Regions from separate parts of the Bacillus sp. OTU2372 genome, predicted to be linked through region 2. Evidence: predicted binding sites of a transcription regulator. Region 2 holds the regulator's gene; each other region holds the start of a gene.
The links. The regulator Rex, encoded in region 2, represses fermentation and respiration genes when NADH is low (regulators of the CRP and FNR family bind a similar motif). The targets are predictions, from matches to a motif close to TTGTGAAATATTTCACAA.
Positions count from the first base shown of each region.

Region 1: a site for Rex is predicted at 1,441-1,458, ahead of AAHB15_RS18300 (AtpZ/AtpI family protein). Genes of this name have one in related genera too.
Region 3: a site for Rex is predicted at 1,064-1,081, ahead of qoxA (cytochrome aa3 quinol oxidase subunit II). Genes of this name have one in related genera too.
Region 4: a site for Rex is predicted at 1,376-1,393, ahead of AAHB15_RS08695 (formate/nitrite transporter family protein). Genes of this name have one in related genera too.

Region 1 covers NZ_JASATK010000012.1:56,166-58,372, reverse strand. Annotated here, with positions in the region: gene atpB (F0F1 ATP synthase subunit A) at 1-663, opposite strand, end outside; gene AAHB15_RS18305 (ATP synthase subunit I) at 686-1,060, opposite strand; gene AAHB15_RS18300 (AtpZ/AtpI family protein) at 1,063-1,287, opposite strand; gene AAHB15_RS18295 (S8 family serine peptidase) at 1,683-2,207, opposite strand, start outside.
Region 2 covers NZ_JASATK010000027.1:51,125-53,331, forward strand. Annotated here, with positions in the region: gene AAHB15_RS25770 (YhbD family protein) at 1-355, opposite strand, end outside; gene AAHB15_RS25775 (redox-sensing transcriptional repressor Rex) at 462-1,115, opposite strand; gene moaC (cyclic pyranopterin monophosphate synthase MoaC) at 1,151-1,648, opposite strand; gene AAHB15_RS25785 (ABC-F family ATP-binding cassette domain-containing protein) at 1,926-2,207, shown strand, end outside.
Region 3 covers NZ_JASATK010000004.1:196,668-198,874, reverse strand. Annotated here, with positions in the region: gene qoxB (cytochrome aa3 quinol oxidase subunit I) at 1-49, opposite strand, end outside; gene qoxA (cytochrome aa3 quinol oxidase subunit II) at 49-1,017, opposite strand; gene AAHB15_RS10390 (iron-sulfur cluster assembly accessory protein) at 1,388-1,693, shown strand; gene AAHB15_RS10385 (Cof-type HAD-IIB family hydrolase) at 1,837-2,207, shown strand, end outside.
Region 4 covers NZ_JASATK010000003.1:195,003-197,209, reverse strand. Annotated here, with positions in the region: gene AAHB15_RS08700 (VanW family protein) at 1-159, opposite strand, end outside; gene AAHB15_RS08695 (formate/nitrite transporter family protein) at 524-1,348, opposite strand; gene AAHB15_RS08690 (hypothetical protein) at 1,633-2,070, shown strand; gene AAHB15_RS08685 (proline dehydrogenase family protein) at 2,121-2,207, opposite strand, start outside.

The DNA.
Region 1 (2,207 bases), on a different contig from region 2:
AAAAATGTAAGCTTGGATAGAGCCGACAAACACAGAGAAACCTTGCCAAACTAATGTTAACGGTATTGCGGCAATGGTACCCGCAATTCCTTGGTGGGCTAATCCGCCTGCCAATAGTGATAATAGCAATTCACCTGCGAAGATGTTACCGTAAAGACGCAGACCAAGTGTTAATGTGTTCGCGAATTCCTCAATAATCTTTAACGGAAATAAGAATTTCATTGGGCTGAAGAAGGTTTCTCCATATCCCTTGACACCTTTTAACTTCACACCATAAAAATGGGTTAAACCCAAGATCATAACAGCGAGAGTTAACGTGATGATTGGGTCAGCTGTTGGTGATTTCCACCAAAGTGTTCCATCAATCACAATTGAAAACGGCAAACCTAACATATTGGATACAAAGATATACATGATGAGTGTGATTCCAAGGATATGAAATCTTCCCCCATCCTTCCAATCCATTGTGCTATTGATGATCCCTTTTACAAAGTCCATCACCCATTCAAAGAAGTTCTGCATCCCTGTTGGTTTCATAGCCAGTTTACGGGTAGAAAGAACGGCAATTAGAAAAACAATGACACTTGCTACAGTGATCATCAGGATATTGGCGCCATTAAACCATAGACCCAAGAATTCAAACTCAGGAGCTTTATGTTCCATATGTACTCACCTCACTTCCCCTTCATTTATGTTGATGCATTGCATTGTAAAAATAATCTATCATAATGACAATATAGGATGTCATTAGTCCTATCACATAAGAAAAAACATTAAAATATTCCGGGTACTTCAAGGCGATTGCTGCTCCAATACCCGCTGTCGCCATCCTTGATAAGGAGCCTAGAGACCGGGGCTTTTTCCCCTCTGATACTTGTTTATCAAACTTCTCAGTCTTCCTTACCAGGAGTAAAAGGTTAAGAAAACCAAAGCATGTCCCTAAAACCAATCCTAAAAAGATCGTATGGTACGTCGTGAAGCCCCAGCCAAGAACATATATGGCCAGCAAGTAGAATATCCATTTCTTTTGCCTGTTGTACATGACTCTGAAATCTGGCATTATTATTTATCTCCTGAATAGAAATGGCGAATTGAAAGAAGCATAGAATAAGTTCCCGCTGCCAGTCCCAAAAGCAATCCGATTATTAAGAAAATTGGTTCGGTACTCCAGTGCCGATCCAGCCATCTGCCGGCAAAAATACCTATGAGAATGGAGCCAACTAACTGGGAGACAATCGCGGACATTAACGCCATTGCTTGGAATGGGTTGCGGTTATTTTGACGCATATGATCACATCCTCACACTGGAGAGAATGTCAAAGGGCAAGTGACAAATACATTCCATAGAAACTATCTTTATATAGATAAATTGACATGAAAACCCTATCATTGACACCCTTTGTTAGCATACAATAGCCACTTGTCAATGTCAATGAATTTACGTGAATTATACCACAATCTACTATTAATAATTTCTGAATCTTTGACACCTTTGTTAACACTTTAATTGTATTGTAAAATTTGAATAATTTTAGGCTAATTTGTGTCTATTTTGTGAACTTTTAATTGAATTTTAATCTAATTCTCATAAATTATTATTTTTTAACACCTGTTTAAGTGCTCTCTTTGGTCATTTTTTAGATAATAAAAGGCTGGAGTGCGCTATCACCCCAGCCTTGGATCTATTCATCCTTCTTTTCGATCATGATCATCCTCTCGATAAAATCCTCTTTACCTGCCTTTTTCGCAAAAACCTTTACTAGATAAGTACCTGACGCCGGCAGCTGCTCTTTCGGGATGATCTTACGAAGCTGCCCCTTTTTCACATTTGTTTCCGTATCTAAGAAGCCGACAAACCGGTAATCCTCCGGGTTAAACAAGGCAATGCCAAACTCCTCAGCCCCACCTGGCAGGTACACCTCATAGCGGTATTCTCCAGGCCTGTCGCCATACACAAAATCAAAGCCCATCACCCTCGGATATCCCGGCTCCTCAAGTACATACAGATAAGGGATTTGAATCAACTCCGAACCTGCCTCGAGCTGGAGAAAACCATCATGGATCTTCCGTTTAAAAACTTGCGGGTCTATTTGTAATTCGATGGTAATTTCTTTAGACTCCCTCGGTCCGAGCGTAAAATATAACGGAAACCGCCAGCTGACACCTTCGACTTGGTGCGGAATTTTAAAAGAATAGCGCTGCGTTTT
Region 2 (2,207 bases):
TTGAAAAGGTAAACTGATGACCGCCCTTATCCATTTCCAAATAGATATCCATTACAGGTGGTGAAACAATGTTGCGTTTTATAAGATCGTCCTTTTCCAGCTCTAAATCACTAATATTAGGTGAAAACATATCTGCTAATTCATCCAAAGACAAATTATCCTTCATGGTCTGGATTTTATTAATCCGCTCTAAAACCTTTTCTTTTGGAAAGAACGTTTCCTGTCCAGTAAAGGTGGATTTTCGGATAAACCACTCTTCGGGGATAAGATCTTTCCGTTTCCATCGGTAGAGCTGCCCATAAGAGATACCGGCAAGTTCCAGTAGCTCCTTCTTAGAAATTAAATCGTCGCTCATTTTAGATAACCCCTTTCTGAAAACAGTGTAACATAACACTGTTATGCTAGTAAAGTGATAAAAAAAGTGTTTCACTAATTTTTGTAAGTGAAACACCCTTTTATCATTATTCCTCTATTTCTTCTGTTGGGTAATGCTTTAAGAAGTAAACTAAAGACTGCAGTTCCACTGCCAAGTCGATGTGATGAACCCTGATCGATGAAGGGACATTTAATCGTGCTGGAGTGAAATTTAAGATCCCTCTCACTTCAGCTTTTGCCAGCCTGTCGGTAATCACTTGGGCAACAGGTGCTGGAACCGTTAGAATGACAACAGATATTTTTTCCTCTAAGAGCACTTTTTCGAGATCATCCATCGGATAAACCGGAACTTCACGAATTTTTGTTCCCTCTTTTGCCGGATCGACATCAAAGGCAACTTCAATTTTTGTATTATTGTTTTTTAAGAAATTATAATTTAAAAAGGCAGTACCTAGATTCCCAACCCCAATTAACGCAACCTTTGTTAATTCATCTTGATCAAGTGTCTTACGGAAAAAGGTCAACAAATAGTTGACATTGTAGCCATATCCCTTTTTCCCCAAGGCCCCAAAATAGGAAAAGTCTCGGCGGATTGTCGCACTGTCTACCTTTACCGCTTCACTTAGTTCTGCAGACGAAACTCTTTGTTTACCTGAAGTATGCAGATTTTTTAAAAATCGATAATAGAGGGGCAGCCGTTTTGCTGTCGCCTGTGGTATCTTCATCGTTTCATTACTCATAATCTCCCACACCCCATTATAAAAATTTGATAATATTATTTAACTTGTTCGGTTCTTTTGAAGTCCCCATTTTTTCCGCCCGTTTTCTCAACTAAGTAAGTTGGTCCAATGATCATACCTTTATCTACTGCTTTGCACATATCATAAACGGTTAAAGCGCATGCTGATGCAGCTGTGAGCGCTTCCATTTCAACACCTGTATTCCCTTTTGTTTTAACGGCTGCAGCAATATGCAACTGATAGCTTCCATTTTGATTCTGTTCCCATGAGAAGGATATATTGACCCCTGTTAATGGAATCGGGTGACACATGGGAATAATATCCCAAGTCTTTTTCGCTGCCATTACCGCTGCAACTTGTGCGACAGCTAAGACATCACCTTTTTTCATTTCATGGTTCGTTATTTTTTGATATATTTCTTCACTTACGATAATACTCGATTGAGCAAGAGCCGTGCGTGCCGTTTCGGGTTTGTCGCTGACATCAACCATTTTAGCTCTGCCTTCTTCATTAAAGTGCGTAAATTCTGCCATAAAAAAATCCTCCTACAAAAAAATAATACACTATTTTTAACACTATGTGTGTGAAACTTTGAGCGAAATATACATTTTTCTTGAAAAAAGTGCCATCGATTACTCTTTATTGCTGTCATTACGCTTATAAGGTACACTATTTGTATGGTAGGTAATTTTGAAAGCTGAAACTTAGTGAAGTTTTTCACTAAACAAATGAAATCGAATACAGCCGTTTTTTATAAAAGATCTGACGTAATCCTATTTTACGTTTTGTTGTTAATAGAGGTGATTTAAAATGATTTTACTACAAGTGAACCAGCTGCAAAAATATTATGGCGCTGAGCTTATTTTATCGAATATAAAGCTTGAATTACAAACCCGCGACCGTGTGGCCCTTGTCGGACGAAATGGTGCGGGAAAATCAACGTTATTAAAGATTATTGCCGGACACCTGTCCCACGATGGCGGAGAGATCATTAAACCAAAAGATGTAACAATCGGTTATTTAGCGCAAAATACCGGCCTTGAATCCAATTTGTCGATTTGGGATGAGATGTTAACCGTTTTCGAACCACTT
Region 3 (2,207 bases), on a different contig from region 2:
GGATGAGCGGGTTGCCGACGATAAAGAAATCATGCCAATTAATGCCCATCAATGTTCACCTCCATTTGATTTATCAGTCGTATTCGTCGAGTCTTTTGAAGTTTCAGTAGATGGTTCTTCATCCTTGAAAATTTGGCCTTTTACGCCATGAACTTCATATAATTTTGGATTAGTAAAAGTTTTAGAGTTCATTTGTGAATGGTCAACCCATTGTAAATGTGTACCGACGTAGGTTTCACGTCCTAAATGTGTTGGGTTCAGCAATTCATAATATTTCTTTTCAGTCAATTTAGGAGCAGTGTCTTTAACTTCATTTACCCATTTTTCAAAGTCTTTAGTGTTCTTAGCTTCCACGGTAAATTCCATATCCGCATAGCCTTTTCCGTTAAAGTTTGTATTTCTGCCTAGGTATTCCCCAACTTCATCAGCAGTTAAATACAATTCTGTTTCCATTTTATTCATGGTGTACTTTTGACCGCCCAATTGTGGAACCCAGAACGATTGCATAGTGCCTGCAGATGTTAATTTAAACTTAACAGGTGTTCCGACAGGAATGTTTACATAATTGACAGTTTCAATCCCTTGTTCAGGATAACTAAAAATCCATTTCCAGTCAGCTGAGGTAACATTAATCGTAATCGGCTTTTTATTTTCATAACCAGCCGGAACCTTTTCAAGCTTGTAAATCGTAGATACAGTAGGAATCGTGAGGGCAATGACAATTAGAATTGGGATAAAGGTCCAAATTAACTCTAATTTCGTACTGCCATGTTCCTCTGGTGGCTCATAGTCTTTATTCTCAGGTGTTGCACGGTATTTCCAAACGATATATCCGAATAAACCAAATACCACAACTACCACAAGTGCCATAAAGACTAATGACCAGTTAATTAAGCCAAGAATTTCTCTTGCTGCTGGACCTTTTGGATCAAAAACAACCATTTTTGAATCACAACCGCTAAGGAGCAGCACAGGCAATAAAGCCAATAGTGGAACAATAAAGATCTTTCTAAACATGTCCGTTTTTCCCTCCAAAATATTTGTTCATTTGTTCACAATTTTAACGTGAATGTATTCACAAACTTCAATAGAATAATACATTCACTTCAAAATTACAAGCATTTAAATTAATTATTAACTGATATTTATTAACAACTCATTGCGATATCACAATATTAACAATTACGCCATGATGTTTATATAGGTTTTTTGAAAAAGTTGTGACAAATTTGTTAAGGATTTAAAATGCTAATATGGAAATTAATTGGAATCTGGCACGTGCATTTTTCAAATTCCCTTTATATAAAGGGTTTTAGCGTTTAAAACTGTCTATTTTAGTCTTATCGTGGGATAATAAAATAGAATACATAATAGAGGAGAGCGCAAAATGAAGGTAAAAATTAATCGCCATGCTGCAAAAGAATTGAAAAAGATGTTGGAAAGTGAAGAGGCAGAAGGCAAACTATTTCGTGTATATGTGACAAGCATGCACGGAGATCATGCCCATTATGACTTGATGCTTGACACACCAACTGAAAATGATGAAGTTGTCAAAACGGATAAGGATATTGATTTTATCCTTGATAAAAGTGATGAGTACTTGGATGGCGTCTGGATTCAATTTTTCCATGTCCCAAAAGAGGAATGGCTCATTACCAACCCATCAAAAGGCGGACACCATCACCATCATTAATAACATTTATGATCCTGCTGTAGAGCAGGATTTTTTATTTAACCATAACTATATTATGTAAACTAATACGGTTATTTTTGAAAAGTTACTAATAAAAATGTTATCTTATAAAGGACCATGGGAGAAGGGAGTTTATGACAGTAATGGAAAATTTCAAGAATGATGTTGAAATCAAGTTAGTTGCGCTCGATATGGATGGGACTTTGTTAAATAATAAAGGCCAAGTTTCAGAAGAAAATCGTAAAGCGATTAAGGCTGCAAAAGATAAAGGTATAATCGTTGTTCTCAGTACAGGGCGTTCTATACTTACCGTTCGAGAACATGCGGATGATTTAGAGCTCACCTCCTACTTAGTAACAGTAAATGGCAGTGAGATTTATGATGAAAAAAGGGGTCTGGTTGAAAGAAACCTTGTCAATACAGAGCATATCCAGTGGATGTGGGAACTGTCAAAACTACATAAAACTAAGTTTTGGGCCATTAATACAGAGCGTACCTGGCACAATGAAATGCC
Region 4 (2,207 bases), on a different contig from region 2:
CGGTTGCTCCTGTGGCTTTTGAACTGGCTGCTTTTGTGATTCTGTCACTTTTTCTTTTTCATGGTCTGGCTTTTTAGTGGCTGCCTTCCCCGTACATCCTGCTAAACCTAGTAAACTCCCAATTAATAAAACTGATATGGCCCATCTTCTCTTTACCATGTTTCCCAACTACTCCTCTTTTTCTAAAGTGATTCAGTGAAATTCGCAAACGGATTGCCTCCATTCACCCATTTTATTCTCCTGAAGAAAGCATTATTACTTGTTAGAAGCTAGTAAAAGAGAAGATTATTAAAAAAGAAGCCCCGAACAATGGTTCAAAGCTTCTTAGAGGATTATTTATCTTTTAGGAAATTATAAAATTATCGCTTGTGGATAACTGTTAAAAAAGGACTGTTGACGTCCAGCTCCAGCACCTAGCCCCTCGATGGTCTACAGCCACTCAGGGAATGAAGGCAAAGAACGCCTTCTTTCCCTAAGCGTCTTATGCTTGTCGGGGCTGTTCAAGGCGCTTGCGCTTTTGTTCTTATCTTGTGCCAGTTTTCGCCATTGGCTTAACGACCTTTGCCTCTATTAAGACAGGCAGATATTTTTTATAGGTATGCCAATAAGCCATAGCAATAAATATCGTTCCGCCAACGGCATTGCCTAAAAAGACCGGGATAAAATTACGAATATATTCTATCCATGTAAAATGTCCAGCAAAGATGGCCGCAGGAATGACAAACATATTAGCCACAACGTGTTGGAATCCGATGGCAACAAACGCCATCGTTGGAAACCAAATACCTAAGATTTTTCCAGACATGTCATTAGCACCATATGAAAGCCAAACAGCAGATGCAACCAGCCAGTTACAGCCAATCCCGGAAATGAACGCCTGGAGAAAGGTTGCTTCCAGCTTGTGGTCTGCGATACTAATGGTTTTTTCTAAAAAAGGAGTTGCTTCGGTTAAGCCGACAAGATGTCCAAAGAAATAGGCAACAAAAATGGCTCCTAAAAAGTTACTGATGGTTACCAGGAACCAGTTATATAGTACCTTTCCCGTACTGATCCTATTTGCCATCCTTGCTAAAGGCACCGCCATCATATTCCCAGTCAAAAGTTCCCCGCCTGCCAATAACGTCAGAATAAGACCGATCGGGAATACGCTCGCACCAATCAAACTGCCTAATCCTTCTAAATTACCGGTTAACGTAGCGGTTACACGGATAAATAACAAGTAACCAAGGGCTATAAATGCTCCTGCTTCAAAACCTAATATGATGGATTGAAGTGGTGCATACTTGGTTTTTTTAACTCCGTTTTCGACCGTAATGGCCATGATTTGATCAGGTTTACTAAACCCCATAATCTCTACACCTTCAATTTCTTTTATTTGTGAAATACTTAACATATTATTATTTTATAGCATTTTCATCCAGAAACCTGTGAATATTTCTTTAATAATTATAAAGCGTTTTCATTCGACAAATTTTTCGTCAGACTGATTTTACTGTCACATTTTGCGATTAATTATGTGTTATAATATATACAGGTGTAAAATTTCACTAGTAAAACACTTATCACCATCGCTTAATCCTATTTGCTTTGGTTTCATGATATAGTAATTATTAATTGAATGGATGTGTTACCATGGAAAATACAATTGAGACGGTTTATCGATTAGAAAATCCGGAGAAAAACATTATTAAATTTGCGACTGGCACGCAGCTTCGTTATGAGGATGTTATTAAAGATGTTTTTGGCGTTGCTTGTATCAATGATTTACACATGATGCTTCAATATAACAAAAGCTTTCAGACAAGCATCTGTAACAGCTATGGAATCAGCGAAAAGAAAATCACACTAGATAAGATCATCCGCATCGCATCCAAATCAGATATGCTCACCTTAAAACAACATTTAATCTACGAAAAGAGCCATAATGAAGTACTGGACGAGGATGCTCATCCTGCAGAAAACACTAACCATGTCAACCGCCCTTTTGACACCATCATCAAACTCCAAGAAGGAATCTACCAATGGGACGACAGCAATTACTCCTACAACGCTGTTACAAATGGTGCCTGACACCAAGAGCCAGGTTCTTTTGCAACCTGGCTCTTGGTATATCAATAATTTTATTTTCTTTTGTTGTTATTTTTTTTGTTAGATTTGGTTAATCTTCCTAATAAGAACGCCCCTGCGGCGACACCTATGATAGTGTT